4 regions of the Enterobacter cloacae complex sp. ECNIH7 genome follow, and region 2 is predicted to be linked to each of the others. Evidence: predicted binding sites of a transcription regulator. Region 2 holds the regulator's gene; each other region holds the start of a gene.

Region 1 (7,676 bases), 570 kb from region 2:
CGCGCTCGGTCTGCATGTCCATCACGTAGTCAAAGGCGGCCAGCGCGATGCCGATGAGACGCACAGAGCTGCGGGCAATCGCCACGGCGTTGATGACGCCAATGGCCGATTCAATCGCCGCCATCACGCGGGTGGAGCCGACCTCGCGGCCGCACTCCTGCTCGATGCGTTCGAGGTGGCCTTCCAGCTCGTAGATATCGTCCGGCGTGTCGGTTTTCGGCAGGCGGATCACGTCCACGCCGGCCCGCACGGCAGCCTCCAGATCCAGCAGGCCAAACGGCGTGCTGAGTGGGTTAATGCGCACCACTGTTTCGATATCCTGATACATCGGGTGCTGCAGGGCATGGAACACCAGCATGCGCGCGGTATCCTTCTCGCGCAGGGCGACGGCGTCCTCAAGATCAAACATGATGGAGTCGGGACGGTAGATAAATGCGGTGGAAAGCATGGCGGCATTAGCGCCCGGCAGGAACAGCATACTGCGGCGGAGTTTGCTCATTTCAGCGCCCCCCAGTTGATGGCCTGTTCATCGGCGGCACGCATCAGCGCGCTTTGCAGGCGGGCGCGGATCACACAGTCCAGCGCCCCTTTGTCTTCAATAATAATTAATCCCTGGTGCACGTTCATGGCGCGCAACGTGTCGTTGACCACCTGGCGAATTTGCTCGCCAAACTGCTTAATCACTTCACTGTGGATGACTATCTCCAGCTCGCCGTGAGCGGGAGCGATTTTCACCATCAGGTCGCTGGACTCCTGCGTTCCGGCCAGCGCCTCCCTTACAATTTTCATGATAAATTCCTGGTAGTTAAGCGACTTCCGCACTCGCACGGTAATGCGTTTCGAGATGCGCGAAGGTGGAGTCCGGGACAATCTCCCGGATCCGGGAAAACTGCTGTGTCTTCAGTAAGCGGCGCACTTCGGACGCTGATATGGCGTTGCCGGTGGCCTTGATGCGCGGCATTTCCACCACCTCGATATGCGAGGCCAGCAGGTCGTGCAGCGTCTGGTTGTACTGGCGGGTGATATCGCAAAACGGCTCCGATCCGATGAAGCGGTGCGTGATGCCGAGCGCCGGGGCAATGAAGTCCCGGAAGATCAGCACATCGATCTCGCTCCACGCCTGCTGCACTTTGCCGGTCTCCTTCAGGAAGTAGGCCGGGAAGGTGGCGCGGGAGATGATGTACTGCGAGCCTTCATGCACCACCACGTTCGGCAGATGCGCCACGCCCGCGCGCACCATCTCGAGGCGCGCGCTGAACGGGAAGAACGAGGCGTCTTCGCGCACCACGAACAGGTGCAGGGCGTCGCACCTCTGCGCCGCCTGCTCCACCAGATGGCGGTGGCCGAGGGTGAACGGATTCGCGTTCATCACTATCGCGCCAACGTTCTCCCCGCACTTGCGCTTCGCGCGCAGGGAACGGCAGTAGCGTTCGATCCCCTGCGGGGTGTTCTCCATCAGCACCGCGTTGTTCCCGCTCTGGGCAATCGGCCAGAAGCCGCTGCGGGCAAAGCGCTCCCGGTTGCACGGACGGGTGCAGAGGAAGAGGTGAAAATGGCCGCACTCCAGCGCCGCATTTTCCACCTCTGCCAGCAGCCGCGCGCTGAGGTTCTCGCCGCGAAGCTGCTCGTTGACCGCCACGCATTTGATGACGTTGGCGGCAAGCCCTGCGCAACCCACCAGCTGCGAACCGGACCAGGCTTCGACAAACAGCGTGATGTCGTTGTCCAGGCCAAGGCCGCTGTCTGCCAGCAGGTAACGGATCTGGCTTAAGCGTTCCGGGTGTTTCGCCACCAGCGTGTGGCGAAAATCGATGGGTTGACTGTTCATGCCGCCTTACTCAGTGTGCTGCCGCAAGCCCGACGGCTGGCGCTTCCACGATCACGTTGCTCAGATGACCGATATGCTCGATCTCCACCTCAATGCGATCCCCTTCCTTCATAAACAGCGGCGGATTGCGTTTTTTACCCACCCCGCCCGGAGATCCGGTGATGATCACGTCGCCCGGGCTTAAGCGGGTAAAGGTGCTGATGTACTCGATCAGCTCCGCAACCTTGTGGATCATGCTGCTGGTGTTGTCTTCCTGCACCATGCGGCCGTTCAGCCAGGTGCGGATCGCAAGCTGGTGCGGATCCGGGATCTCATCCGCCGTCGCCATCCACGGCCCAAACGCGCCGGTTTTGCGCCAGTTTTTACCGGCGGTGAACCAGGTGTGCTGCCAGTCGCGGGCGGAGCCGTCCATGTAGCAGCTGTAGCCCGCCACGTGGCGCAGGGCGTCATCGCGGCTGATGTTCTCCCCGCCTTTGCCGATGATCACCGCCAGCTCGCCTTCGTAGTCGAATTCGCTGGAGTGGCGCGGCTTCAGCACCGGCTCGTTGTGGCCGGTCTGTGAATCCGGGAAGCGGACAAACAGCGTCGGGGCCGGATTATGCTGGTCAAACTCCTTGCGCTTGTCGGCATAGTTCATGCCCACGCAGAGGATCTTTTCCGGCTGCTCAATCACCGGTAAGAAGGTGATGGCGCTCATCGGCACGTCCACGGCGTCGTTCAGGTAGCGGGTGGCCTGCGCCAGCCCGTTGCCCTGCAGCAGCGCTTTAAGGTCGCTGTAGCGGTCGCCGAGACGGCGGCCTAAATCAATCACGCCGTCGGCCTGGACGATGCCGTAGCTGCGTTTTCCCTGGTATAAAAAGCTTGCGAGTTTCATTGTTCTTTCCTGAAAACTTAAACGAGGAAGTTGCCCAGAATCAGCAGTGAGACAGAGACGTTAATCGCCCCGCCGATACGGGTAGCAATCTGGGCGAACGGCATCAGGCTCATGCGGTTGCCTGCGGTCAGGATCGCCACGTCGCCGGTACCGCCCTGGCCGCTCTGGCAGCAGGAGACGATGGCGACATCAATCGGATGCATACCAATCTTTTTGCCGACGAAGAAGCCGGTGGCGACCAGTGCAGAAACGGTGCTGACAATTACCAGCAGGTTGCTGACGGTGAACGCCGCCACCAGTTCATGCCACGGGGTGATAGCCACGCCGACGGCGAAGAGGATTGGGTAGGTCACGGAGGTCTGGAAGAATTTGTACACCACCTGAGAGCCTTCGAGCAGGCGCGGAGAGGCGCCGTTGCAGAGCTTCACCAGCACCGCCATAAACAGCATGCCGACCGGTGCGGGCAGGCCAATCAGCTTGTGGCCAAGCATGCCCAGCATGTAGAGCAGCACCGCCAGCAGCGCGCCGGAGGCGATAGTGGTGACGTCCGCTTTGCCGGAAAAAGCAGGCTGAGAGACCGTTGCATCGGCATTCGCGCGGTTAGGCATCAGCTGGCCTTCACCGGTCAGGTGCGGGAAGCGTTTACCGAGCTGGTTCAGGCAGCCGGAGATGATGATTGCCGTCAGACCGCCGAGCATGACCATCGGCAGCACGCGACCGAGCGCAACGCCCTGGTCCATGTGCAGCAGGGTGGCATAGCCGATGGAAAGCGGGATCGCCCCTTCCCCGACGCCGCCCGCCATAATCGGCAGAATGATAAAGAAGAAGATCTGGAACGGCTCAAGACCCAGCGCCAGGCCGACGCCCATCCCCACCAGCATGCCGACGATTTCGCCGCACAGCATCGGGAAGAAGATGCGCAGGAAGCCCTGAATCAGCACCGTGCGGTTCATGCTCATGATGCTGCCGACGATAATGCAGCAGATGTAGAGATAGAGAATATTGGTGGATTTGTAGAATTTGGTGGTGGACTCGACCACCACGTCCGGCAGCAGGCCATAATAGACCAGCGCGGAAGGGATAAAGGTGGCGCAAATCGCCGCCGCGCCGAGCTTGCCGACAATCGGCAGGCGTTTGCCAAACTCGCCGCAGGCAAAGCCGAAGAAGGCCAGCGTTGCCACCATGACCACGATATCGCTCGGCAGTTTTCCGCCCAGGCAATCAATGGCAATCAGCGCGCCCGCCAGAACGAACAGCGGCAGAGGAATAATCCCAACTTTCCAGGTATCCATAATATGCCACCAGCGCTCTTTGAGCGAAGGCCGCTGAATTTCAATCGGGTCGTGGGTAACAGAGAAAGAATCGTCAGTTGTGCTCATAATAAGCCCCTTGGTTATTTTGTGCGTTCAGCTTAGAGTCACAAAGGCTTACTTTATGTGAGGGATGGCATATTAAAAGCGAAGTTTTAATGGCAGCTATGGTTTTAATGGTTTCTTTTATTTAATGTGATTTATACCTTATTTATTGCCGTGGTTTTTATGGTTTCTTTTCCGAATTGAACAAACAAATAACATTTGCTCGCGCAGCCCGAAGTACGTTCGCCTTCAGGATAACTCTTTTACAACGCCCGCTGTGCAAGGGATCACAAGTTTTCGGCAAAGCGGGCGTCAGCGCGAAAAAAGATGATATATTGGCGATCTTTGCTGCTACCTCGCGTGATAGTTATGAAAGTCTCTTTCCAGATTAAGCTGTTTATTTCGCTGGTTGCCTTTTTCTCAGTGCTTTTCGCGCTGCTGGGCGGATATTATTATGCCGACGTCGGGAAACAGCTTTATCAGGAAATGAGTACGCGTGCCAAAATACAGGCTGAAGAGATTGCGCTTATTCCGACATTGCGTAATGAAGTTGAACAAAAGAATATCAACGCCATCCATGATTTTATGCAGAAGATTTCTGCGCACAGCGACGCCAGCTTTATTGTGATTGGTGATAATAAAGGGCAGCATCTTTTTCACTCCGTATTTGCCGACAGAGTGGGCACAACCCTGGTTGGCGGAGACAATGAAGCCGTGTTGCAGGGTAAAAGCACCACCACCATCCGCAAAGGCGGGCTGGGTATTTCGCTGCGCAGCAAAGCCCCCATTTTCAATGCTGCCGGACAGGTGGTCGGCATTGTTTCGGTAGGCTATCTCACCAGCTACCTTGATACCATTACCGTCAGTAAGGTGGTCAATATCCTGATTGCCGCCGTGCTGCTGCTGATCGCTCTCTTTGTCTTCTCCTGGTTCTTTACCCGCAGCATCAAGAAGCAGATCTTCTCCCTTGAGCCGCGCGAGATCGGCCTGCTGGTGCGCCAGCAGAAGGCGATGATGGAGTCTATTTATGAAGGGGTGATTGCCATTGACGATCGGCGGCGGATTGAAGTCATCAACCAGGCGGCGCGCAAGCTGCTGGGTCTGAGCCAGCCGGCCCGCGAGCTGCGCGGACAGCTGATAAGCCAGGTGATCGATCCGGTCCCGTTCTTCGACACGCAGACGATGCTGGCGAAAGATACCCATGACGAGATTTGTCGTTTTAACGATCTCACGGTGATTGCCAGCCGGGTGCACATCATGCTTGAGGGGTCGCTGCAGGGCTGGGTGATCACCTTCCGCGATCGCAACGAGATCGACTCGCTAAGCGCCCAGCTTAGCCAGGTCAAACGCTATGTCGATAACCTCCGCATTATGCGCCACGAGCAGTTAAACAGGATGACCACCCTCTCCGGCCTGCTGCACATGGGCCGCTATGAGGAAGCCATTGGCTACATTCAGGCGCAGTCGGAACATGCCCAGGAGCTTCTGGACTTTATCTCTTCGCGCTTCAGTTCACCGACCCTGTGCGGCCTGCTGCTGGGGAAAGCCGCCCGCGCGCGGGAGAAAGGCGTAGAGCTGTGTTTCGACCCGGGCTGTCGGCTGGACAGACCGTTCCTGCCCCTTGGTGAGCAAGAGCTGATTTCGATTATTGGCAACCTGCTGGATAACGCCATCGAAGCAACACAGAGGTCGCCGCTTCCCCACGCGCCGGTAGAAGTGCTGATAAAGCTCAGCGAACAGGAGCTGATTATTGAAGTGGCCGACCAGGGCGTTGGCATTACACCGGCGATCCGTGACCGGATCTTTGAACGCGGCATCACCACCAAAACGCGCGGCGATCATGGGATTGGTCTGTATCTGATCGAAAGCTACGTCACACAGGCTGGCGGCGCGATAGAAGTTGCCGATAATACCCCGCGCGGCGCCATTTTCTCCTTGTTTATCCCGGCCACGGGAACCGCCCGGCAACTGGAAGACACCGACTATGCAACATGAACTTATCGACGTACTGATTGTTGAAGACGAGAACGAACTGGCGCAACTGCACGCGGAGCTGATAGGCAAACATCCGCGTCTGAGGCTGGTGGGCATTGCCTCGTCGCTGGCTGCGGCCCAGGCAGAGCTTGAAAGCAAACAGCCGCAGCTGATGCTGCTGGATAATTACCTGCCGGACGGTAAAGGCATCTCGCTTATCAATAACCCCATGCTGGCCCGCGCCAACTGCTCGGTGATTTTTATTACTGCCGCCAGCGATATGGACACCTGCAGCCAGGCGATTCGCAACGGTGCGTTCGACTACATCCTCAAACCCGTCTCCTGGAAGCGGCTCAGCCAGTCGCTGGAGCGGTTCGTGCAGTTTGCCGAACAGCAGCGCGTCTGGAAGATTGTCGACCAGCAGAACGTGGATTCGCTGTATCAGCTTCAGGCGAAAAACTACCGCCAGGACAACGGCAGTAAAGGCATTGAGGAAAATACGCTGGCGCGGGTACAGTCGCTGTTTAACGATAAGGCAACGCACTGCTTTACCGTGGATGAGGTGGTGAGCGAAACGGGATTAAGCAAAACCACCACCCGGCGCTATCTGGAGCACTGCGTGGAGGCGGGTTTTCTGACGGTGGAGATGCTGTATGGCAAGATTGGGCATCCGAGGAGGATGTACAAGCGTAGTGCGGTTTGATGAAACGTTCCCCCTCCCTGTGGGAGAGGGTTAGGGTGAGGGAAACAGCCCGCACTATCTTAAAACATACCCATACAGCCGCTTAATCCCGTCGGCATCCTTCTCGCTGTAAACTCCCTGCAGCTCCGGCGAGAAGCCCGGCAGCAGGTTGACGCCCTCCTCCAGCGCCAGGAAGTAACGCTGTACCGCCCCGCCCCAGACCTCACCCGGCACCACGCAAAGCACGCCCGGCGGATAGGGCAGCGCCCCTTCGGCAGCAATGCGCCCTGCGGCATCCCGTATGCGAACCAGCTCCACCTCTCCGCGAATATAGGCCCGGTTTGCATCCTGCGGGTTCATTACCACCTCAGGCAGGCTCTCCTTGCGGAACATCGCCTTCTGCAGATCCTTCACGTCAAAGCTGACGTAGAGATCGTGCATCTCCTGGCACAGCTGGCGAAGGGTGTAATCCCGGTAGCGCACCGGGTATTTCTGGAAGATCGTCGGCAGCACGTCCGCCAGCGGCGTGTCGTCTTCAATATGCTGTTCGAACTGGCCCAGCATCGCCACCAGCTGCGCCAGCTTCTCGCTGCTTTCGGCAGGCGTCAGCAGGAACAGGATCGAGTTGAGGTCGCATTTCTCCGGCACGATGCCGTTTTCGCGCAGGTAGTGCGCCAGAATCGTCGCCGGGATCCCGAAATCCGTGTACTCCCCGGTTTCGGCATCGATACCCGGCGTGGTCAGCAGGAGCTTGCACGGGTCGACAAAGTACTGCTCGCGGGCATAGCCCTCAAACCCGTGCCATTTGGCCCCCGGCTCAAAGCTGAAGAAGCGCAGCTCGCTGGCAATGGCGTGCGTCGGATGATCCTGCCACGGCCGCCCCGCCACCACCGGCGGGATAAACGGTTTGATCATATGACAGTTCGCAATGATCGCCTTGCGCGCCTCAATCCCCAGCTCGAC
Region 2 (7,676 bases):
CGACCTTTGCCGAGCGCGTGCTGTTTATGAACTCCGGCACCGAAGCCAACGAAACCGCTTTTAAGCTGGCGCGCTACTACGCAACAACGCGCCACAGCCCGTACAAAACCAAAATCATCGCCTTCCACAATGCCTTCCACGGACGCTCCTTCTTTACCGTCTCCGTTGGCGGCCAGCCAAAGTATTCTGACGGGTTTGGCCCGAAACCAGCCGACATTGTCCACGTGCCGTTTAACGATCTGCACGCGGTGAAAGCGGTCATGGACGATCACACCTGCGCGGTAGTCGTTGAGCCGATCCAGGGTGAAGGCGGCGTGACGGCGGCAACTCCGGAATTCCTGAAAGGGCTGCGCGCGCTGTGCGACGAACATCAGGCGCTGCTGGTCTTTGATGAAGTGCAGTGCGGGATGGGGCGTACCGGCGATCTGTTCGCGTATATGCACTACGGCGTTACGCCGGACATCCTGACCAGCGCCAAAGCGCTCGGCGGTGGTTTCCCGGTGAGTGCGGTACTGACGACGCAGGAGATCGCCTCCGCGTTCCACGTCGGCTCTCACGGCTCTACCTACGGCGGTAACCCGCTGGCGACCGCCGTGGCGGGCGCTGCATTCGACATTATCAACACGCCGGAGGTGTTGAACGCCGTGAGCGAGAAGCGCGAGCTGTTCGTAAAACACCTGCAAAAGATTGATGAGCAGTACGATGTGTTCAGCGAAATCCGCGGGATGGGGCTGTTGATTGGCGCCGAGCTGAAGCCGCAGTACAAAGGTCGCGCGCGCGACTTCCTGCACGCCGCCGCGCACGAAGGAGTGATGGTGCTCAATGCCGGGCCGGACGTGATGCGCTTTGCGCCGTCGCTGGTGGTAGAAGACAAAGACATCGAAGAGGGGTTAACCCGCTTTGCCTCGGCGGTCGCGAAGATCGTTAAAGGCTAATACTCGGTTCGCTTTAACCGGCGCGTTAACCAAATGCCGTGATGCGGACGCTGACGCCATGCCACCGACGAAATGGTGTGCATGGTGTTCAGATGCCCCAGAACGCGCTGCAAATGCTGCTCCAGCGTGCTCATTGGCCCGTGGGTTAACGTCTCCGGCGCTTCCAGAATGTTTGAGTCGCCCGACTCGCCCGGCGCGTCATACTCCAGACGCTGCTGACACCTCTGCAACGCAATTTCACACGACTGCAAATAGCGCTGCGCCAGATCCGGCGTCAGCATCGTGTGCTCGCGCGCCAGCGTGGTCATGGCGTTAATGTGCTCGACGATAAACTGGCTGTGCGTCACCCAGAGCTTCATGTCTGCCAGATAGTGCGAGTTAAAGCCCGGCTCCTGCATCGCCTGGTTGAGCGAGTTAAACAGGGCGTTGTGCGCCTGGTTGACCTTCATCCGCTGATAGGCCAGCGGGGAGGGCTGCGGGTCGTCGCTCAGGATCAGGCGAATAGCCTGCTGGTCGGCTTCCAGCGCGTCGTGGGCGTTCTGCCTCAGCAGCCCGCTCTGCCACTGCGGCCACAGCCAGACCATTCCGCCAAAGGCAATCAGGCAGCCGATCAGGGTATCAATCAGCCTGGCGATAATAAACTGTTCGCCATTGAGCGTGAGCAGCTGCAGGGTATATACCGCCGTCACCGTAAAGCCCACCATCGCCCAGCCGTAATTTTTGCGGATAATCAGGTAGCTCACCAGCGTGATCGCCAGCATGCCTGCCAGGGTATAGCCTTCCGGCACGTGGAAGTGTAGCGTTACGCCCGCAATGATCAGCCCGGCCATCGTTCCGCCAGCCCTGTGCAGAATACGCACCCGCGTGGCGCCGTAGCCGTTCTGGGTGACAAACAGCACGGTCATTAAGATCCAGTACGGTTTCGGCAGGTGCAGCGCCATGCCCATCAGGCTGGCGGTACTGAGCATAACGCTAATCCTGGCGGCGTTGCGCAGGGCGGACGATTTAAGGGAAAGATAGCTCCTGAGCGCGGGCAATAACGGAAGCCGTTTTTGCTTATCCGCCATCAGGTCGCGGGGATAAAGCGGGCGCTGCGTGCGCAACACGCGGGCGATGCGGCTGAAGTGCCAGGCGGCAAACTGGCCGACCGGGTTATCGGGATGCTGGCGGGCGATTTTCTCCAGCGCGCCCAGCTGTTTTTCCATGTTAAAGCGCGTGGGGTAGCGGTGGTAGAGAATATCATCGGCCAGCACGCGCAGACGTGCGGACACGGTTTGTGCGTTCCAGCGGATCACCGCTTCGGCGTGGCTGCGCTCGACCAGCTTTTGCACCTCCTGCGGGTGATGAAGGCTTACGGAGATGTGCTCCTGCAGATCCAGCCCGACCTGGAAGGTGCGCAGCAGCCGTTTGTATTCGTGGTTCTTGTTGGCGGCGAGCATATGCAGCTGCTGATAGCACTGGCTTATGAGATCCACCACCTTCTGCTGGCGCGTCAGCAGCGGCGGTAAGGATTTTTCCGGGTCGGTATGCTGGGTGAGCAGGGTATATTTGGCTTCGCAGTAATCCGCAAGCTGCACATAGAGCAGGCTCAGGGATTCACGCAGCGGCTGTTCGCGCCACAGCCAGAACCAAAACCAGTTAAATAGCCCGTACCATAATGTCCCCAGGGCGTAGATCAGCAGCGGCTCCCACACCGGCATGTTCCCGGCGAGGCTCAGCGTGAAAATAGCCGCAATCAGCGAGGCGGGAAGCAGGCGGGCGTGCAGCGAACTGATTTCCGCCGTGACGCCGAGCGTCATCGCCAGCACGGTCAGGATCAGCGGCAGCGGGATATCCCGGGCAAGCAGAAGCTGCACGGCGAGGCTACAGCCGGCAAACAGGCAGCCACCGATAATCAGGCGTTTGAAAAAGCGCTTATGCGGCGTGTCCAGACCGGCGATGTTGCAGCAGGCGGGCACGAGGGAAAACAGCAGGCCTTGCTGAAGATGTCCGAGGATCAGGCCTATGGCCACAGGAAGACACAACACCAGCGTTTGCCGCTGTGCGTAGTTAACTTCCGGGTGATAGATCAGCCTGCGCCACATGGGGAGTAGAGACAAAAACGGCGTGACACCCTGCGGTGACACGCCGTTTGAGCGGAATTAACGCGTTCCGTAGACCACGATGGTTTTACCGTGGGCGGAGATCAGGTTTTGATCTTCCAGCATTTTCAGGATACGGCCCACTGTTTCACGGGAGCAACCGACGATCTGACCAATTTCCTGACGGGTAATTTTAATTTGCATGCCGTCCGGGTGGGTCATTGCGTCTGGCTGTTTCGCCAGGTTCAACAGGGTTTGTGCGATACGGCCGGTAACGTCCAGGAAGGCGAGGTTACCCACTTTCTCTGACGTGACCTGCAGACGGCGCGCCATCTGGGAAGAAAGACGCATCAGGATGTCAGGGTTAACCTGAATCAGCTGACGGAACTTCTTGTAAGAAATTTCAGCCACTTCACATGCTGTCTTTGCACGAACCCAGGCGCTACGTTCCTGGCCCTCTTCAAACAGGCCCAGTTCACCGATGAAATCGCCCTGGTTCAGATAAGAAAGGATCATCTCTTTCCCTTCTTCATCTTTGATCAGCACTGCCACCGAGCCTTTAACGATGTAATACAACGTTTCCGCTTTTTCACCCTGGTGAATCAGCGTGCTCTTCGATGGGTACTTATGAATGTGGCAATGAGACAAGAACCATTCGAGAGTCGGGTCTGTTTGCGGTTTGCCAAGCACCATGCGCTGTTATCCTCTGTTATAAGCTGTCACCAGAGTCATCAGATGCATCCGGACTCTGGGGTTGCAATCGAATTCTTACCCATACCCTGGGAAGTCGGCTACCGTAACGTTTCGCAGCCAGTAAAGTTTGATGTCCTCTGCATACACGTGTAACGTCAATGTATTACTGTAGCATCCTGAGTGTTTTAGCATAGCTTTCGCCGCGTGTCTCCTGGTGTCTCGCTTCAGCATGATGCAGGTCGCCTTCCATTGCGAGAAATGTAACGCACGCGTAATCTGTCACCAAAAATGCAACGTTGGAGTTAATGAATATGCAAGCGCGCGTGAAGTGGGTTGAAGGTTTAACGTTCCTGGGCGAATCCGCATCAGGACACCAGATTTTGATGGACGGTAACTCCGGCGATAAAGCGCCAAGCCCAATGGAAATGGTGCTGATGGCGGCAGGGGGTTGCAGCGCCATTGACGTGGTGTCGATTCTGCAAAAAGGACGTCATGACGTGACGGATTGTGAGGTTAAACTCACATCAGAGCGTCGCGATGAGGCGCCACGCCTGTTCACCCATATTAACCTGCACTTTGTGGTCACCGGTAAAGAACTGAAAGACGCGGCGGTCTCACGTGCGGTGGACCTGTCTGCGGAGAAGTACTGCTCTGTGGCGTTAATGCTGGAGAAAGCGGTAAAAATCACCCATTCGTATGAAGTGATCGAGGCGTGATTGATGGGGCATCGTGCGTGTTGATGCCCTCACCCTAACCCTCTCCCACTGGGAGAGGGAACATGCTCACGCGATCTGCTTCCCTTCCATCAGTCGCTCCACCAGCGGCGTCATGATGAGCTCCATCGCCAGCCCCATTTTCCCGCCCGGCACGACTAACGTATTCATGTGCGAAATAAACGAGCCCTGCAGCATCGCCAGCAGCCAGGGATAGTCAATGCCTTCGAGATTGCGGAAATGGATCACCACAAAGCTCTCATCCAGCGACGGGATGCTTTTAGCGGCAAACGGGTTGGAGGTGTCCACCGTCGGCACGCGCTGGAAGTTGATATGGGTGCGGGAGAACTGCGGCGTCAGGAAGTTGATGTAATCCTCCATGGAGCGCACCACCGAGTCCATCACAGCCTCTCGCGAATGGCCGCGCTCGCTCATGTCACGCGTCAGCTTCTGGATCCACTCCAGGTTAACGATAGGGACCACGCCGACCAGCAGATCCACGTGGCGCGCCACGTCGTGTTGAGGGGTGACCACGCCGCCGTGCAATCCTTCGTAAAACAGGACGTCGGTGGGTTCCGGCAGCGGCTGCCACGGGGTAAAGGTTCCCGGCACCTGATTCCAGGGTACGGCTTCATCATAGGTGTGCAGATACTTGCGGGACTGCCCTTTGCCGCTCTTGCCATACTCTATAAAGGTTTGTTCCAGCAGGCCGAAGTCATTGGCTTCCGGGCCGAAGTAGCTGATGTGTTTACCCGAATCGCGCGCCTTACGAATGGCCATGTCCATCTCCGGACGCGTGTAGCGGTGAAAGCTGTCGCCTTCGACCTCCGCCGCACGGAGATTCAGCTGGGCGAAAATCTTGCGAAATGCGAGGCTGGTGGTGGTGGTTCCTGCACCACTCGACCCCGTAACGGCAATAACCGGATGTCTGGCAGACATAGCAACTCCCTGACTGAAAAGGGTGGAAGATCAGCCGTGAAACGCGTTGCGGGGCATGATATTGACCGTCTCATGCAGTTCTGACCACACCAGCACCACGTCGCCGCTTTTCAGCTGGCGCTTAACATCGTTGACCTTTTGCTCAAGCGAGCGTTCCTGTTCACCATAATCGGTGCCTTCGCGTAATACAAAGCTTTCAATCAGATTATCGAGCGTAATGGGCGCCAGATCCTGCCAGGGAATAATCATTTTGCACCGTCCAGATAAGGGGTCAGCCAGTCAGGAATACGCGCCTCAAGCCACATTTTCGGGCGGCGCAGCGTGCCGCCGATAAACCCGACGTGGCCGCCATGCTCGGTCAACTGATAGTGAACGTTGTCGGGCAGGAATTCCTGAGCGGGGATCGAGTGATGATCCATAAACGGGTCATCTTTGGCATGAATAATCAGCGTCGGCTGCGTGATCTTGCTGAGCAGCGGCATGGCGCTGCACTGACGATAATAGTCAATCGCATCGGCGAAGCCGTGGATTTTCGCGGTGATCAGGTCGTCGAATTCGCGAATGCGGCGCACCTTTTTCAGCTGGCGCAGGCTGACCGGCAGGGTATCCGGGTAGGCCTTCAGCTTACGCGCCGCGTTGGCCTTCAAAAGGTTGAGCAGGTAGCGCTGATAGACGCGGGAAAAGCCCTTATCCATGTGGTAGCTGCACTGCTCGAGCATAAACGGCGCGGAGACAATGACGGCGGCATCCAGCGGGACGCTTTCACCCTCTTTGGCCAGCAGACAGGCCAGCATGTTGCCGCCCAGCGAGTAGCCCACGGCGGCCGTTGGCACGGTGCCATAATTTTCCCGCAGCCAGTGTAAAAACCACGTCCCGTCTTCGGTTTCACCCGAGTGATAAATGCGTTTCTGACGATTCGGTTCGCCGCTGCAGCCGCGAAAATGCATCACCACGCCGAGCCAGCCGCGCGCTTTTGCCGCCTCAATTAGCCCATGCGCATACGGGCTGTGCAGGCTGCCTTCCAGACCGTGGAAAACCACCAGACGCGGCTTATGGCGAGCCTGTTCAGGCGCTTCGCTCCAGGCGAGATCCAGAAAGTCACCGTCTGGCAGGTCAAGCCGTTGCCAGTGCGGGGTGAACTGAACCTTGCGGCGGATCAGTCGCGGCAGCATGGTCTGCAAATGGGGATTGGCCACGCCGCGCATAGGCACGAACTCAGTGCTGTCTTCGGCCGCAATGTCGAAGTCTGATGGAATGATTTGGGTCATAAGCGCGATGCTGATTCTTGTCGGAAATTTACGATACTTTCCGAATTGTACCCCGTTTAAGCTGGATTTCCGAACCCGGTACGGATTCTGTTCTTCAAACGGGGTAAACAGGTCAGTCAGCCTGCAGCATCGCTTCCAGCTGTTCCTGCGCGTCGAGCCACGCCATCTCGCACTCTTCGAGACTGGATTTGGTCTTCGCCTGGGTTTGCAGGCAGTCGGTCAGCTCAGCCTTGCGGCTCTGGTCATACAGGCCGCTATCGCCGAGCTTCTCTTCAACGATAGCCAGCGTGGCGTTGAGTTTTTCCATCTCTTTTTCGAGACGGGTAATCTCTTTACGCAGCGGCTGCGTCTGGGTGCGAAGCTCCGCTTCACGACGCTTCTGGTCTTTACGCGCCTGCGCGCTGTTGGCGTTGTCTTTCGCTGACTCTTCCGGCTGGTTTTCCTGCTTCTGCACGTCCGTCAGCCACTGCTGGTAGTCTTCCAGATCGCCGTCGAACGGTTCAACTTTGCCGCCGTGCACTAAATACAGATCGTCCGTGGTGGAGCGGATCAGGTGACGGTCGTGCGAAACCACCACCAGCGCGCCTTCGAACTCAATCAGCGCTTCGGTCAGCGCCTGGCGCATGTCGAGATCCAGGTGGTTGGTCGGTTCATCGAGCAGCAGCAGGTTCGGGCGCTGCCAGACGATCAGCGCCAGCACCAGGCGGGCCTTTTCGCCGCCGGAGAAGCGCTCGGTGTTTTCAGTCACCTTATCGCCCTGGAAGCCAAAGCCGCCGAGATAGTCGCGCAGCTTCTGCTCCATCTCCTGCGGCGCCAGACGCGCGAGGTGCTGAATCGGTGATTCATCCGCGCGTAAAAATTCCAGCTGATGCTGGGCGAAGTAACCCAGCTTGATGCCCTTCGCGAGGCCGATTTCGCCGCTGACCGGGTTAAGCTCGCCCGCCAGCAGTTTGATCAGCGTCGATTTACCGGCGCCGTTACGCCCCAGCAGGCCAATGCGTGAACCCGGCACCAGGTTGAGCTTGATGGAATCGAGAATAATGCGGT
Region 3 (7,676 bases), 2.4 Mb from region 2:
CAGCCTGCTCCTGCGGGAACTGCTCGCGTTCGATTTGCTGCTCCAGCACGTAGAACAGATGAACCGGGTTGGCCGCCACTTCCGCATGGTCGAAGTTAAAGACGCGGGAGAGGATCTTAAACGCGAAACGCGTGGACAGACCGTTCATCCCCTCGTCGACGCCAGCGTAATCGCGGTACTCCTGATACGACTTCGCTTTCGGGTCGGTATCTTTCAGGCTTTCACCGTCATAGACGCGCATTTTCGAATAGATGCTCGAGTTTTCCGGCTCTTTCAGACGCGAAAGGATGGAGAAGCGCGACAGCGTTTCCAGCGTTCCCGGTGCGCAAGGAGCGTGCACCAGCTCGCTGTGGTTAAGCAGTTTCTCGTAAATTTTGATCTCTTCGGAGATCCGCAGGCAATAAGGCACCTTGACGATGTACACGCGGTCAAGGAAGGCCTCATTGTTTTTGTTATTACGGAAGGTCACCCATTCAGATTCGTTCGAGTGGGCGAGAATAATCCCGTTAAACGGCAGGGCGGAGATACCTTCCGTCCCGTTGTAGTTGCCTTCCTGCGTAGCCGTCAGCAGGGGATGCAGCACTTTAATCGGTGCTTTAAACATCTCGACGAATTCCATAATCCCCTGGTTCGCACGGCACAGCGCGCCTGAGTAACCGTAGGCGTCCGGATCGTTTTGCGCGAAGTTTTCCAGCTTACGGATATCGACTTTACCTACCAGAGCCGAGATATCCTGGTTGTTCTCATCACCCGGTTCTGTTTTGGCGATGGCGATCTGCTCAAGGATAGACGGCCAGACCTTCACCACGCGGAATTTGGTGATGTCGCCACCAAACTCGTGCAGGCGTTTTGCCGCCCACGGCGACATGATGGTCCCGAGATAGCGACGCGGGATGCCATACTCTTTATCCAGAATCTGCGCGTCTTCCTGCGGATTGAACAGGCACAGCGGATGGTCGTTCACCGGGCTGCGTTCACCGTTGGCGCTCAGCACATAGATAGGGACGCGCTGCATCAGCGACTTCAGGCGTTCAGCCAGCGAGGATTTACCGCCACCCACCGGGCCGAGTAAATAGAGGATCTGTTTCTTCTCTTCCAGACCCTGAGCGGCATGCTTCAGATAGGAGACAATCTGTTCGATGGCATCTTCCATACCATAGAACTCTTCAAACGCCGGGTATCGGGCGACCACCCGATTCGAAAAGAGACGGGAAAGCCGAGGCTCCAGGGCAGTGTCAACCATGTTTGGCTCACCAATAGCCATCAATAGCCGTTCTGCCGCATTGGCATAGGCACTGCGATCTTGCCGACAGATGGTAAGAAACTCCTGCAGTGTGAACTCTTCGTCCTTGGCAGCTTCATAGCGCTGGCGATAGTGATCGAATATATTCATGGCATGCCGTCCTTTCGTTTTTTAGCACAGGATAAGAGCCGTTCGTATGAGTAGTGGAGGCTCCCGGAAGAGAATCTCTCGCACCTCACTGCCAGAGCAGCAACCTGTGTGCCAGGTCAGACGCTAAGAACCGCAGGGTGTTCAGGAAAACTCTTCTTAAATTAAAGCGTAGATGGCATTTGCAAAACTTGCATGCCCAGAAAATCTACTTTCAATGACATATCAATAACTCATCCAAAAATTTCCACTGTCGTTATAAGACAAATGCACGTTTTTCATTCAGTGGTCATATAAATGAAAGCGGGTTGTCATCTGAAAAGTTAAAAATAACGGGTTAATCAGACTGATTAGCAGGCAAAAAATTTTGGGATGTACGGGAATGGCGGTTACACTTCATCCGCTGATTATTTGACTACAGGAAAGAATGGATTGTGACCAAACTCAAACTTCTGGCATTAGGCATCTTTGCCGCGACCGCAGTGAACACCGCACAGGCGGAAAGTCAGTGGACGGTTGGCGCGGGTGTTGGCGTCATTAACAGCCCGTATAAACAGTATGACCGTGATGTTTATCCTGTTCCCGTTATCACCTATGAAGGCGACAACGTCTGGTTCCGCGGGCTCGGCGGCGGCTACTATCTCTGGAACGATAAGGCCGATAAGCTCTCCATCATGGCCTACTACGACCCAACGCACTTCAAGCCGGGTGACAGCGACAGCCATGCGCTTCGCCAGCTCGACAAGCGTAAAAGCACCATGATGGCCGGGCTCTCTTATGTACATAACACCGAGTATGGCTTCCTGCGTACGGCCCTGGCGGGTGATACGCTGGATAACAGCAACGGCTTTATCTGGGATCTGGCGTGGTTGTACCGCTACACCAACGGCGGGCTCACCCTGACGCCGGGTATCGGTGTGCAGTACAACAGCGAGAACTACAACGACTACTATTACGGCGTCTCTAAAAACGAGTCCCGCCGCAGTGGTCTGAAAAGCTACAGTGCAGATGACGGCTGGGATCCTTACCTGGAGCTGACCGCGAGCTACAACTTCCTTGGCGACTGGAGCGTGTACGGTACCGGCCGCTATGAGCGTCTGAGCGACGAAGTGAAGGATAGCCCGATGGTCGATAAGTCCTGGGCAGGCATCTTCTCTGTGGGTGTGAGCTACAAGTTCTGATTGCGCACTAATATCGTGCAATTGATGCATTAAAACGGGGCGCTTGCGCCCCGTTTGCTTTAGCGTGGTGCAGAGAATTTATCGCTTAACAATGCGAATCGTCTGCCCTAAACGAGACGGTTTTTCTTCACTCGCTTTTTGCGGGTTGGTCACGCGAGCCGTTTCCACGCAGACAAACGTTTTATACCCATCATCCGTCATGTCGGCCATGCTGACGGACAGCGCCGGACCCGGGTTCCAGCCCACCACGTCGCTGTGATGATGATGGACCACTTCAATGCCGCGGTTCAGGGCGCCGTCGTGGATCACGCTGCACGCTTCCGGGTGCAGGTAAACGCGGTCGGTACGGTCAGGGAATGCCTGAACGCCGTCGCTCAGTTTGCCTTCTTTCGCGTTATCGACTTTATCAATATAGGTATCGCCCAGGCCGCTCACCTTCACGGCGCTGATATCACCCACGTTGAAATAGGTGTGCAGGGCAGAGGTGGTTTCGAACTCGCCGTGAGCTTCCAGTTCGATTTCACAGGTTTTACCCAGTTTGAAGCGGGCATACAGGGTGAAATCGTGCGGCCAGAGGGCGCGGGTTTCATCGTTTGCCTGCAGCTCAAAGGTCAGCGCTGCGCCGTTGTCATCTTCGTTATGCGCTTTCAGCGTCCACTGCTGGTTGCGGGCAAAACCGTGAGACGGCAAACCCGGCTGTGCGGACGGGCCGAACCACGGCCAGCAGATCGGCACGCCGCCGCGAATAGCCGCCCCTTTTTTGAAGGAGGTCGCATCGCTCAGCCACAAACCTTCGGCTTCACCTTCCGGTTTCCAGGAGAGCAGGTGCGCGCCGTTCAGCGCCACGGAAGCTTTAACTCGTGGGTGGTCAACGACGATAACGTCGGCACCGTCAATCTGACGGCGGGAGAGCACAGGGGTAAGTTGTTCGACTACCGGAAGTGCAAAAATTTTATTAATCATTAAGCAATCCTCTGTCTTATAAATAAAAAAAGGCGACCGAAGTCGCCTTTTTGGATCAAGCACTCATCTCAACTTATTTAGAGATGTGAGCGATCAGGTCCAGTACTTTGTTAGAGTAGCCAGTTTCGTTGTCGTACCAGGAAACCAGTTTAACGAAGTTGTCGTTCAGTGCAATACCTGCTTTAGCATCGAACACGGAAGTGCAGATTTCGCCGTTGAAGTCGGTAGAAACAACGTCGTCTTCGGTGTAGCCCAGAACGCCTTTCATTGCGCCTTCGGAAGCAGCTTTGATTGCTTTCTTAATTTCTTCATAAGAAGCAGCTTTTTCCAGACGAACGGTCAGGTCAACAACGGATACGTTAGGAGTTGGAACGCGGAACGCCATACCAGTCAGTTTGCCATTCAGTTCTGGCAGTACTTTACCTACAGCTTTAGCAGCACCGGTAGAGGATGGGATGATGTTCTGAGCCGCGCCACGGCCGCCGCGCCAGTCTTTGTGAGACGGGCCATCAACGGTTTTCTGAGTAGCGGTGGTTGCGTGAACGGTAGTCATCAGACCTTCGATGATGCCGAAGTTGTCGTTGATAACTTTAGCCAGCGGTGCCAGGCAGTTGGTGGTGCAGGATGCGTTAGACACGATATCCTGGCCAGCGTAAGTTTCGAAGTTTGCACCACGAACGAACATTGGGGTGTTGTCTTTGGAAGGACCAGTCAGAACAACTTTCTTCGCACCCGCAGTGATGTGTTTACGTGCAGTTTCGTCGGTCAGGAAGATACCGGTTGCTTCAGCAACAACGTCAACACCGATTTCGTTCCATTTCAGGTTAGCTGGGTCTTTTTCAGCAGTAACGCGGATGGTTTTGCCATTAACAACCAGGTGGCCGTCTTTCACTTCAACGGTGCCGTCGAAACGACCGTGAGTTGAGTCGTACTTCAGCATGTACGCCATGTATTCAGCGTCCAGGAGATCGTTGATACCAACGATTTCGATGTCAGAACGTTTCTGAGCAGCACGGAAAACAATACGGCCGATACGGCCAAAACCGTTGATACCTACTTTGATAGTCATATATTCCACCAGCTATTTGTTAGTGAATAAAAGGTTGCCTGTAAAATTACAAAAACCTTACGCAGCGTCAAGCGGAATCGTGTCAATCATTGCGACAAATCAATCCTGTGACTAACGTTTGTGCGACTGACTCGCCTCACTTTCCCTTTGAGCTTGCACCCATATGGGGGCTGAGCCGGGATTTTAAAGTCCTCGCAGGATAAAAATGTGAACATGATCACAATTGCCTGACCGCTTATTCGCGACACATAAGTTTAGATCAAAAGTGCACGCAAGGGTGTTAATGTTTTGTTAGAATCCGGGTTGAAAGATGTCTGTTTCTACAGCGAGATGTAAGCATATGTCGAACCAACGTAACCCTGACGATTTGAAAAAAAACCTCACAGAAATGCAGTTTTACGTGACGCAGAATCACGGAACGGAACCGCCGTTCACCGGGCGTTTACTGCACAACAAGCGAGACGGCGTCTACCACTGTCTCGTCTGTGATGCCCCGTTGTTCAATTCACAAACGAAATTTGATTCTGGCTGCGGCTGGCCGAGTTTTTACGAGCCGGTGAGCGATGAGGCCATCCGCTATCTGACCGACTCGTCGCACGGCATGGTGCGCACGGAAATTCGCTGCGGCAACTGCGATGCGCACCTTGGGCACGTCTTCCCGGATGGCCCACAGCCTACGGGCGAGCGTTTCTGCGTAAACTCTGCCTCAATGAGCTTCACCGATGATAAGAACGGTGACCAGATTAAGGGTTGAAAAAACGATTCAGCAAATTATTCCTTTGAAAGGGCGCGAGTGTGAATATTGATGACATGATTAGCGGCATGACGCCGGAAATTTATCAGCGTCTGGTGACCGCCGTAGAACTGGGAAAATGGCCCGACGGCGTCGCGCTGACGCCGGAGCAAAAAGAGAACAGTTTACAGCTGGTGATGCTGTGGCAGGCGCGCAATAACACCGACGCGCAGCACATGACGATCGACACCAAAGGCCAGATGGTGATGAAGAGCAAGCGCGAGCTGAAAGAAGACTTCGGCATCACGCCGAAGCCGATTGCGACGATGAAAATGCAATAACGGTGCGGGTTGATACCCTCTCCCACAGGGAGAGGGCGTAAAAGACTACGCCTGCGTTTCCAGCCAGTCTTCGAGCGTATACAGCGTTGCGCCTTCCGCAGCCATATCCATAAACGCCTGAGCGCTGTCCTGCGGGTGAATGTTTACCCCGCGGCAGCCGTCGGTGATGACGCTGACGGTATAACCTAACTGGAGCGCGTCCAGCACGGTAAACTTCACGCAGTAATCCGTCGCCAGGCCCAGCACGATCAGCTCCGTGATTTCGTGATGACGTAACCACGCGTCCAGCGCCGTTTTCTGGCGATGCCCGTTATCAAAAAACGCGCTATAGCTGTCGATAGCCGGGTTTTCACCTTTATGGAACACCGCGTCGACGGCTTTCTGATTCAGGAGCGGATGCAGCTCCGCGCCTTCCGTCTGCTGTACGCAGTGATCCGGCCAGAAGGTTTGCGCCAGCCCGTCGAGTTCACCCTGAGTGAAAGGCTCGACGTTGTGCTGGCTGGCAAAGCTGCCGTGGTTCGCCGGGTGCCAGTCCTGGCTTGCGACAACCGCTTCGCCGCGGGCTTTGCACCAGTCAATTAGCGTGTTTGCCACGTCAACGGTGCTGTCACCTTCGGCGACGGCCAGCGCACCGCCCGCGCAGAAATCATTTTGCAAATCGACCAGTAGCAGGGCGCGTTGCTTCATGAGCACTCCTTATTCGTCCGGGGTCAGCTCGCCGCGCAGGTTTTGCATCATCGCGCTGCGAATGGACTGAATGTCCAGATCCTGACTCAGTAAATAGTGAAGTTTAGTCAGCGTTGCCTCAACGGTCATATCGAAGCCGCTGATGACTCCCGCATGAGCCAGCGCGTTGCCGGTGGCATAGCCGCCCATGTTGACCTTTCCGGACATGCACTGGGTCAGGTTCACGACCACAATTCCGCGCTCGCTGGCTTCCTGGAGCTCTTTCAGGAATTCGCCGTTCTGCGGGGCATTACCTACGCCATAGGAGCGCAGAATCAGCGCTTTCACCGGCTGGCGGAGGAAGTTACGCACTACGTCGGCAGAGATACCCGGGTAGATAGTGACCACGCCAATCGGTTGCGGAGTGATCGGATGCACGATCAGCTCGCCGGCGGTGTTCGGCGCAGGCGGCGTGCCCAGACGACGGATATGAATTCCGGCCTCCAGCAGCGGCTGCAGGTTAGGGGAGGCGAAGGCGTCAAAACCGTCAGCATGGGCTTTGGTGGTGCGGTTGCCGCGATACAGACGGTTATTAAAGAATAGCGACACTTCGTTGATCGGATAATTCGCCGCCACGTACAGGGAGTTCAGCAGGTTGATCTGCCCGTCCGAGCGCAGCTCCGCCAGCGGGATTTGCGACCCGGTGACGATAACCGGCTTGCTCAGGTTCTCCAGCATGAAGGAGAGCGCCGAGGCGGTAAACGCCATGGTGTCGGTGCCGTGCAGGATCACGAAGCCGTCGTACTGGTCGTAATGGGCTTTAATGTCATCCGCGATGTGCTGCCAGTCTTCCGGCGTCATGTCGGAGGAGTCCATCAGCGGCTCGTATTCGTGGATGGTGAAGTCAGGCATTTCCGGACGGTGGAATTCCGGCATCAGCGCAAGCTGACGCTGAAGGTGGCCGGAGACAGGGATATAGCCGTTTTCAGAGCGCTGCATACCGATGGTACCGCCAGTGTAGGCTACATAAATCGATTTCTTCTGCATGGTAGTGAGTTCTTGTTCTTCAAAAGAAAAAAATCCCCTCTTCGCGGGAAGAGGGGACGGTTTTTAACGGACGTTAGCGCAGGTCAGGCAAAACGCGTAACGACTCTGTGGATCGTTAAAGGCCGCGAGCTTATCGCTTTCCGCCTTCATCGCTTTCGCCGCTGTGGCGACTGGCGCAGGCAGGTAAGCCTGCATCGCCTCCGGCAGCATGGCGCGTACCGAGCCGGACATGCTGTCCATGACCATATCGAAGAACGAAGGCTCGTCCTGGTAATACTCGATATGC
Region 4 (7,676 bases), 1.7 Mb from region 2:
CCTTCGGTAATACGGGTTCCACCGAACAGGCCTTTCATTAATTCACTGCGCCCCGCCCCCACCAGACCAAACAGGCCGACAATTTCGCCGCTGCGAACGGATAACGAAATCGGCGTGCGCACGCCCGGCGCTTTGACGCTGTCCAGGCGCAGGCGTTCAGGGCCATACTGACGCGGCTGCCAGTGATAAATATCACCCAGCTCGCGTCCGACCATCGCCTGAACAAGCTGGTCATGGTTAACCTGCTGCATGTCGGTAAAGGTGCGCACATAGCGCCCATCTTTAAAGACGGTGATGGCGTCGCTCAGGGCAAATATCTCTTCCATGCGGTGCGAGACATACAAAATCGTACGGCCTTCCTGACGCAATTCGCGGATCACGCGGAACAGATTTTCTATTTCACGCGCAGAGAGCGAACTGGTGGGCTCATCGAAGGCGATAATTCTGGCGTTACGCGCCAGCGCCTTGGCAATTTCAACCATCTGCCACTGGCCGATGGAGAGATATTTCAGCGGCGTCTGGGGATCGACGTCCAGACCAAGATGTTTAAGCTGCAGCCCCGCTTCATAATTAAGTAGCGAACGATTTACCACGCCGCCTTTGTGCGGGAGCTGTCCTAAATAGATGTTTTCCGCCACGGTCATCTCAGGAATGAGGTGCAGCTCCTGATAGATGATCGCAACCCCGGCATTGAGCGCCGCCGTGGTATCGGCAAACGCCACCTCTTCGCCGCGAATGGCCAGCGTGCCGGTCGTAGGCGCATAGTTGCCGCTGAGGATCTTCAACAGCGTGGATTTCCCCGCGCCGTTTTCCCCCATCAGGGCGTGAACCTGGCCGGCATAGCAGTCGAAGCTGATATCGGTCAGCGCGTTAACACCGGGGAAAGTTTTCCCGATGCCGCGAAAAGAGAGATACGGATCAGACTGTCGCATAACGTCTCCGTGATTCCTGTAGTGTGTACGTCTGGCCCCTCACGAAGCATGAGGGGCACAATCACCGCGTATTACTTACCGCCCAGCCCTTTTTTCGCCAGCTCCTCTTTGAAGTTGTCGCGGGTAATCAGCACCACGTCGGTCACTTCGGTAAATTTCGGCGGTTCGGCCCCTTTGGTTACCCAGTTGTAGAGCATCTCACTGGATTTGTAGCCGTGAACGTCCGGGCTCGGCAGCAGAGAACCGTAGAAGCCGGTCGCTTGCGCTTTGGACAGCTCGCTGACGGCGTCAACGCCGTTGATGCCAATCCCGATCACGTCAGGCGCTTTGAAGCCCTGGCCTTCCGTCGCGCGTACCCCGCCCAGCACGGTGTTGTCGTTCATGCCGACCACCAGCCAGTGTTTGACCTCCGGATGCTGGACCAGCATAGAGTTCGCGGCGTCGAAAGCGCCCGGGATATCGTTGGATTTGGTTGGGACTTTATAGATCTGTTTTTCCGGGAAGCCGGCCGCTTTCAGCGCATCCATTGAACCGGTGGTACGACGACGGGCGGTGTCCAGCTCGTCAGCCGTGATTGCCATTACCGCGGTCTCTTTGACATCCCAGCCGCGCTTTTGCATCTCTTTATAGAGTTCCTGGCCCTGGCGTTCGCCGATTTTGGTCGCCGCCATCATGACCAGCGGGACGGTGTCCATCGGCTTGCCTTTGGCGTTAACGAACTGATCGTCAACCGCGATGACCTTCATATCGTAACCGCGCGCTTTCGCCGCGATTGCCGACCCCAGCTTTGGATCCGGGGTACAGATAACGAAACCTTTTGCACCGCTGGCCGCCAGGCTGTCGATGGCGTTCAGGGTTTTTTCGCCGTCAGGCACGGCGATTTTAATGACTTCAAAACCTAAATCTTTCCCGGCTTTATCTGCGAATTTCCACTCAGTCTGGAACCAGGGCTCTTCGGGCTGTTTTACCAAAAAACCGAGTTTTAAATTCTCAGCGATAGCGGATTGTGACATAACGGCAGCCAGACCGATGGCCGCCAGCGCTTTAGTAAATTTGTGCATGGTAAACTCCAGCTTTAGCATTCTTTTCTGTAGGGAATAAGTGCGTGCTTCTTATTTAATCGGACTTAAAACAAGGCATTAGCGCTTACCTCGTCATAAGCGTTATTGCTGGTGATAGTTTTAGCGGGAAATTAATCATCCATAAGAGAGCCCCATCACACCGCAGAATTACAGTAATTGCGTACATAAATTCAGCGAAAAATGACATAAAAAAGGCGGGATTTGTCAGACAAATAGAAAGGGATTAAGCAGAATTATCCATAAGATTAGCCAAGATATCCCTGATGCCCCTCAGCGGGCAAAACGCAACTGGCGTTAAAGGGGTTCAACATGTTTTTCATCAAGGATGTACAACGCACCTGTAAAAACGTTATTTCGCAGAATTTGATTTAGCGCAATTTTATTGGCACATCATATATTCGAAACGATTAAACCGTATTTCTCTTTTTCTCGGAGTAATATTCCAACTTAATATTCCCGAAAGAGTAACAGTGCACTCCAACGGTAAAAAACCTTAATTATTAGAGCTTTAAATAAAATTCCATTCATGGCGAGCTAATTTTATTTCTGTACTATATTAAACTTTGTAATGTATGGTAAACACAGCCTAATTAAGAGTTTTCTTAGACCAAAGACAAGGGTATGCTTATTTATATCGAACACAGGAAGTGAATTTCGGTCGACTTCGGTCACGGCAGAATGTCTATTTCTGCTCTTTTCTTCGTATTTGCCTGGCGCTCAGGTTAAGCAACGGACATCACGTCCCACAGTCAATAAGGATATGAGTATGGCTACCCAAACGATGATGCAAAAACTTAACGCGCAGATGAACCTTGAGTTCTACGCCTCGAACCTGCACCTTCACTTAAGTGCGTGGTGTGCCGAGAATAGTCTTACGGGGTCTGCTACATTCTTTCGCTCGCAGGCGCAAAGTAACGTCACCCATATGATGCGTGTCTTCAATTTTCTGAAAGCCGCAGGGGCAAATCCTGTCGTTAAAGCCCTTGATGGGATCAACGAAAACTACTCCTGCCTGGAAGAACTGTTTCAGAAAACGCTTGAAGAGTATGAGCAACGCTGCAGCACGCTCAGCAAACTGGCCGATGAAGCCAAAGCGCAGCAGGACATTACGACGCTCAAATTCTTACGCGATATGGACAAAGAACAGCAGCAGGATGGCATGCTGCTGAAGACGCTGGCGGATGAGATCCATCAGGCGCAGCAGGCGGGTTTATGTCCTGAGCAGACCGACCGTCATCTGCTCGACATTGTGGCGGTGCAGCAACACTGATGTTTTTAGCCGGCTCCCCCGGACGGGAGCTGGCCCCCTTCACATCTCCAACCATCTGCTTTTGCTGACATTTAACAAATCTGATCTGGCTCCCAATGATTAACCACACAACGTGTGATGATTTATTTAGTTACATAATCATTGACGAGGGAGCATCATGATCACCATTGAGTTTGTTGTCATTCTCCTCTGCCTGCTGACGGGTACGCGTTTCGGCGGTATGGGGCTGGGGTTAATCAGCGGCATTGGTCTTTTTATTTTATGTTTTGTCTTTGGTCTGCAACCGGGTAAACCGCCGGTTGACGTTATGCTGACCATCCTTGCGGTGATTGGCTGTGCGGCTACGCTGCAGACTGCGGGCGGCCTCAACGTCATGATGCAGTTTGCTGAACGCCTGCTGCGCAAACATCCGCAGCACATCACCCTGCTCGCCCCTTTCACCACCTGGATGCTGACCTTTCTGTGCGGCACCGGCCATGTGGTCTACACCATGTTCCCCATCATTGCGGATATCGCCCTGAAAAAAGGGATCCGCCCGGAGCGCCCCATGGCCGTGGCCTCGGTGGCATCACAGATGGCGATTACGGCATCCCCCGTTTCCGTTGCCGTTGTGTCGCTGGTGTCCATCCTGGCGGCCCAGCATGGGATCGGCCACGCGTGGGGGATCCTGGAAATTCTCGCCGTGTCGGTTCCCGCTTCGCTTTTCGGCGTAGCCATTGCGGCCCTGTGGAGCTTACGCCGTGGGAAAGATCTGGCTGACGACATAGAGTTTCAGGAAAAGCTGAAAGATCCTAAGCAGCGCGAGTTTATCTACGGCGGTACGGAGACGTTAATGAATCAGCGTTTCCCTAAACAGGCCTACTGGTCCACGTGGATTTTCTTTGCCGGTATTGCCGTGGTCGTTTTGCTGGGGGCATTCCCGGAACTGCGCCCCGCCTTTGAAGTGAAAGGCAAAATGACGGCGCTGTCGATGAACCTTGTCATTCAGATGATGATGCTAATTGCGGGCGCCGTGATGCTGATGGCCTGTAAGGTCAACGCGTCGGCTATTTCCAACGGCGCGGTGTTCAAGGCCGGTATGGTCGCGATCTTCTCGGTGTTCGGCGTGGCGTGGATGAGCGATACCTTTTTCCAGGCGCATCTCGACGAGTTAAAGCTGGCGCTGGAAGGCGTGGTGAAGAGCCACCCGTGGACGTATGCCATTGTGCTGTTTCTGGTGTCAAAACTGGTGAACAGCCAGGCGGCTGCGCTGACGGCCGTTGCGCCAATGGGCCTCATGCTGGGCATCGACCCGAAAATGCTGATCGCCTTTTTCCCGGCGTCCTACGGCTATTTTGTCCTGCCGACCTATCCCAGTGATTTGGCCTGCATCGGCTTTGACCGTTCAGGCACCACCCGCATCGGCAAATTTATCATCAACCACAGCTTTATTCTGCCTGGGCTGATTGGAGTAAGCTGCGCGTGCGCGGCGAGCTACCTGCTGGTCCAGACGTTCTTTTAACAGCATCAAAGGGCGACACGTGCCGTCGCCCCTTTCCCTGCTTTAGTGGGACTCACCCTGCGGCGTGAATCGCAGCTCAATCAGCGCGATGGCTTTCTGGATCGCACGAAGCGTAACCGGGTCAGCGGCAGCAGGATGGCTGGCGAAATCGATGTTTTTCAGCTGCGTAGACATCTTCTCGCGCACTTCAACCGGCGCAATCACGTCCAGAACATCAAGGATTTGTTTGATAACCAGCTGACAGGCGACAACGTCAGAGACCAGTTCCTGATCGGCGCTCAGGTTTTGTGACATGGGTTTTCTCCTTATTTAAAGGCCGCCATAGTAGCAAAACACGCCCCCTGTCATCTTCCCTTCATCGCCTGCAGGTACAAAAAAACCCGCCGAAGCAGGTTTTTTTATCAGAACATGGCGCCTGGCGGCACGTCTTTGAACGTGCGGCAGTAATTGGCCCACATGCTTTTCAGGATTTTGCGCAGTTTCACGATGATGCTCCATTAACTTGTTATACAACTTTATTGTCAACGTGCTTATAATATGACCACCATCACAAAAATCAATCCTTTTGTGATACTCATCACATTCTTATCAGGATTTGGCCTGATAGCGCTCCCCTCTCACCCGTTGCGAAGAGTGAGGGCAGATTGTCCGGCTATTCCAGGCATTGCAGCGGGCATCTGCGGGTACGATAAGGTATTTCCATCCACTCAGAGCGAACCATGAAAAGAGTCATTGTAGCCGGCACAATCCTGCTGCTCGCGGGGTGTAGTATTAACCGCCAGGCTGAAGTCAGCAGCCTCGACGCGCCGAACGGCATCGTCCGCCTCGATTACGGCCAGGCAATGCTGCAAAATGCGTATTCCGATGAGTATGTGAATAACGGCACGGCAGCAAAAGCGTGTCAGAGCATGGGGTATGCCACTGCCTCAGCCTATGGTCAGCCCATTAAAACCTGCACCCTGACGAGCGGCTCTTTGTGCCTGAACGAGAGCGTGACTATCCAGTATAAATGTATGGGTTACGCCGTTAACCCTAAGACAAATAATCCCTGGTATTAATCAACGCTGCCAGCGTTTGCTGGCAGTTTATTTCATTACGAACAAAAACAATTCTCATTAATAAATTATAAAAATCGCCAATGCGTTTTATTCCCATTCGTATTTTAAATAAATAAAATAAAAAATTTACGTTTTGCAAATAATTAAATAACAAATTATAGTGTCGCTCATTGTGAACCAGAAATAATAATCCGGAGCGTCACCATGCTGAAAACTGAAATGATCGACAAGCTCAACGCACAAATGAACCTTGAGCTTTTTTCATCCCTGCTCTACCAGCAGATGAGCGCCTGGTGCAGCTATCACAGCTTCGAAGGTGCGGCCGCGTTTTTGCGTCGTCACGCTCAGGAAGAGATGACCCACATGCAGCGTCTGTTTGATTATCTTACGGATACGGGCAGCCTGCCGCGCATTGAAACCGTGGCTTCACCTTTTGCTGAGTATAATTCTCTCGATGAACTCTTCCGCGCCACCTACGAGCACGAGCAGCTGATCACGCAGAAAATTAACGAACTGGTCCACGCCGCGATGACCAGCCAGGATTATCCAACCTTTAATTTCCTGCAGTGGTATGTCGCTGAACAACACGAAGAAGAGAAGCTGTTTAAATCCGTACTGGATAAATTGTCTCTGGTGGGGAAATCCGGCGAAGGTCTTTACTTTATTGATAAAGAACTTTCCACCCTCGATACGCAGAATTAATTTCAGCGCGGTGCCGAAAACCGGCACCGCGCTAATTTACATACACCCCGCACAGCTGGTGCAGCGCCAGTCATGAGGATTCACCGCCTGGTAAAAATAGCGGTAGCTGGACGTCTCCAGCGGAATACCCACCTCGAAGAACATATCCGTTAACCAGTCGACATTCTCAACGATCCACTCATCTTCCTGTAAGCCTTGTGCAAAGGTTTCATCTTCAGGATCGATAACCGAATAGATTGCCCAGGTGCCCATATCCTTTTCGCGGCGGGACTCGGGAAGTATCAGGGGTTGGTTCTGCCAGCTGATTATCCAGTGCCCATGGCACAACAGGTTACCTCCCCGACTCCATGCCGCGGTGAAGGGATTCTCTCCAGCCATAAAACCCTCACTTAATTTGATAATTTATATTTATTGTTTACGTTACGCCGGAATATCGCCCAGCAATAGTGCCCTTATGAAGTAGGCATCCGCCTAAAAAGGATCAGAGCACCAATAATCCGTAAATTATTCATTACACTACTTGTAACGGTGATTTGACGAATTACGGCTTTTCCCTTACTCTGCGCCGCAGATTTTGTCGCGGTTAAGCATCGTTGTAGAGGAAAGCGTGAAAAACAGAACCCTGGGAAGTATTTTTATCGTCGCCGGAACGACAATTGGCGCAGGAATGCTGGCCATGCCCCTGGCGGCCGCGGGCGTAGGATTTGGCATGACCCTGGTACTGCTGGGGACGCTCTGGGCGCTGATGTGTTACACCGCCCTGCTGCTGCTTGAGGTTTACCAGCACGTCCCCGCCGATACCGGTCTGGGTTCGCTTGCGGCGCGCTATCTGGGACGCTACGGCCAGTGGATAACCGGCTTTAGCATGATGTTCCTGATGTACGCCCTGACCGCCGCCTATATCAGCGGCGCCGGGGAACTCATCGCCTCCAGCGTCAACGACTGGTTTGGCTCTGACATTACCCCGGCGACGGGCGCTATCTTCTTTGCGCTCATCGGCGGCGGCGTGGTCTGCGTGGGTACATCGCTGGTCGATCTGTTTAACCGCTTTCTGTTCAGCGCCAAAATTCTCTTCCTGATTATCATGCTGGTGCTGCTGGCCCCGCACGTGCACAAGGTCAACCTGCTGAC

Evidence for each region. Region 2 encodes CRP, which controls carbon source genes, mostly activating them, when cyclic AMP is high. Its sites were predicted from a motif close to ATGTGANNNNNNTCACAT; they were not measured.
Region 1: a site for CRP is predicted at 4,206-4,223, ahead of WM95_RS20640 (2-hydroxycarboxylate transporter family protein). Genes of this name have one in related genera too.
Region 3: a site for CRP is predicted at 4,809-4,826, ahead of msrB (peptide-methionine (R)-S-oxide reductase MsrB). Genes of this name have one in related genera too.
Region 4: a site for CRP is predicted at 5,351-5,368, ahead of azuC (stress response protein AzuC). Genes of this name have one in related genera too.

The regions. Positions count from the first base shown of each region.
Region 1 covers NZ_CP017990.1:4,170,241-4,177,916, forward strand. Annotated here, with positions in the region: gene citE (citrate (pro-3S)-lyase subunit beta) at 1-499, opposite strand, end outside; gene citD (citrate lyase acyl carrier protein) at 496-789, opposite strand; gene citC ([citrate (pro-3S)-lyase] ligase) at 806-1,828, opposite strand; gene WM95_RS20635 (fumarylacetoacetate hydrolase family protein) at 1,839-2,702, opposite strand; gene WM95_RS20640 (2-hydroxycarboxylate transporter family protein) at 2,720-4,081, opposite strand; gene WM95_RS20645 (ATP-binding protein) at 4,427-6,052, shown strand; gene WM95_RS20650 (response regulator) at 6,042-6,734, shown strand; gene WM95_RS20655 (ornithine decarboxylase) at 6,789-7,676, opposite strand, start outside.
Region 2 covers NZ_CP017990.1:4,742,811-4,750,486, reverse strand. Annotated here, with positions in the region: gene argD (bifunctional acetylornithine/succinyldiaminopimelate transaminase) at 1-935, shown strand, start outside; gene WM95_RS23770 (YccS/YhfK family putative transporter) at 932-3,019, opposite strand; gene crp (cAMP-activated global transcriptional regulator CRP) at 3,077-3,709, opposite strand; gene WM95_RS23760 (OsmC family protein) at 4,021-4,425, shown strand; gene WM95_RS23755 (phosphoribulokinase) at 4,492-5,361, opposite strand; gene WM95_RS23750 (YheU family protein) at 5,392-5,610, opposite strand; gene WM95_RS23745 (hydrolase) at 5,607-6,629, opposite strand; gene WM95_RS23740 (ABC transporter ATP-binding protein) at 6,742-7,676, opposite strand, start outside.
Region 3 covers NZ_CP017990.1:2,033,717-2,041,392, forward strand. Annotated here, with positions in the region: gene yeaG (protein kinase YeaG) at 1-1,393, opposite strand, end outside; gene WM95_RS10095 (MipA/OmpV family protein) at 1,825-2,571, shown strand; gene WM95_RS10100 (D-hexose-6-phosphate mutarotase) at 2,650-3,534, opposite strand; gene gapA (glyceraldehyde-3-phosphate dehydrogenase) at 3,608-4,603, opposite strand; gene msrB (peptide-methionine (R)-S-oxide reductase MsrB) at 4,944-5,357, shown strand; gene WM95_RS10115 (YeaC family protein) at 5,414-5,677, shown strand; gene pncA (bifunctional nicotinamidase/pyrazinamidase) at 5,723-6,364, opposite strand; gene ansA (asparaginase) at 6,374-7,390, opposite strand; gene sppA (signal peptide peptidase SppA) at 7,454-7,676, opposite strand, start outside.
Region 4 covers NZ_CP017990.1:3,038,839-3,046,514, forward strand. Annotated here, with positions in the region: gene araG (L-arabinose ABC transporter ATP-binding protein AraG) at 1-932, opposite strand, end outside; gene araF (arabinose ABC transporter substrate-binding protein AraF) at 1,004-1,993, opposite strand; gene WM95_RS14915 (non-heme ferritin-like protein) at 2,781-3,284, shown strand; gene WM95_RS14920 (anaerobic C4-dicarboxylate transporter) at 3,442-4,785, shown strand; gene WM95_RS14925 (DUF2766 family protein) at 4,828-5,079, opposite strand; gene azuC (stress response protein AzuC) at 5,187-5,270, opposite strand; gene yecR (YecR family lipoprotein) at 5,505-5,843, shown strand; gene ftnA (non-heme ferritin) at 6,048-6,545, shown strand; gene WM95_RS14945 (hypothetical protein) at 6,582-6,923, opposite strand; gene tyrP (tyrosine transporter TyrP) at 7,153-7,676, shown strand, end outside.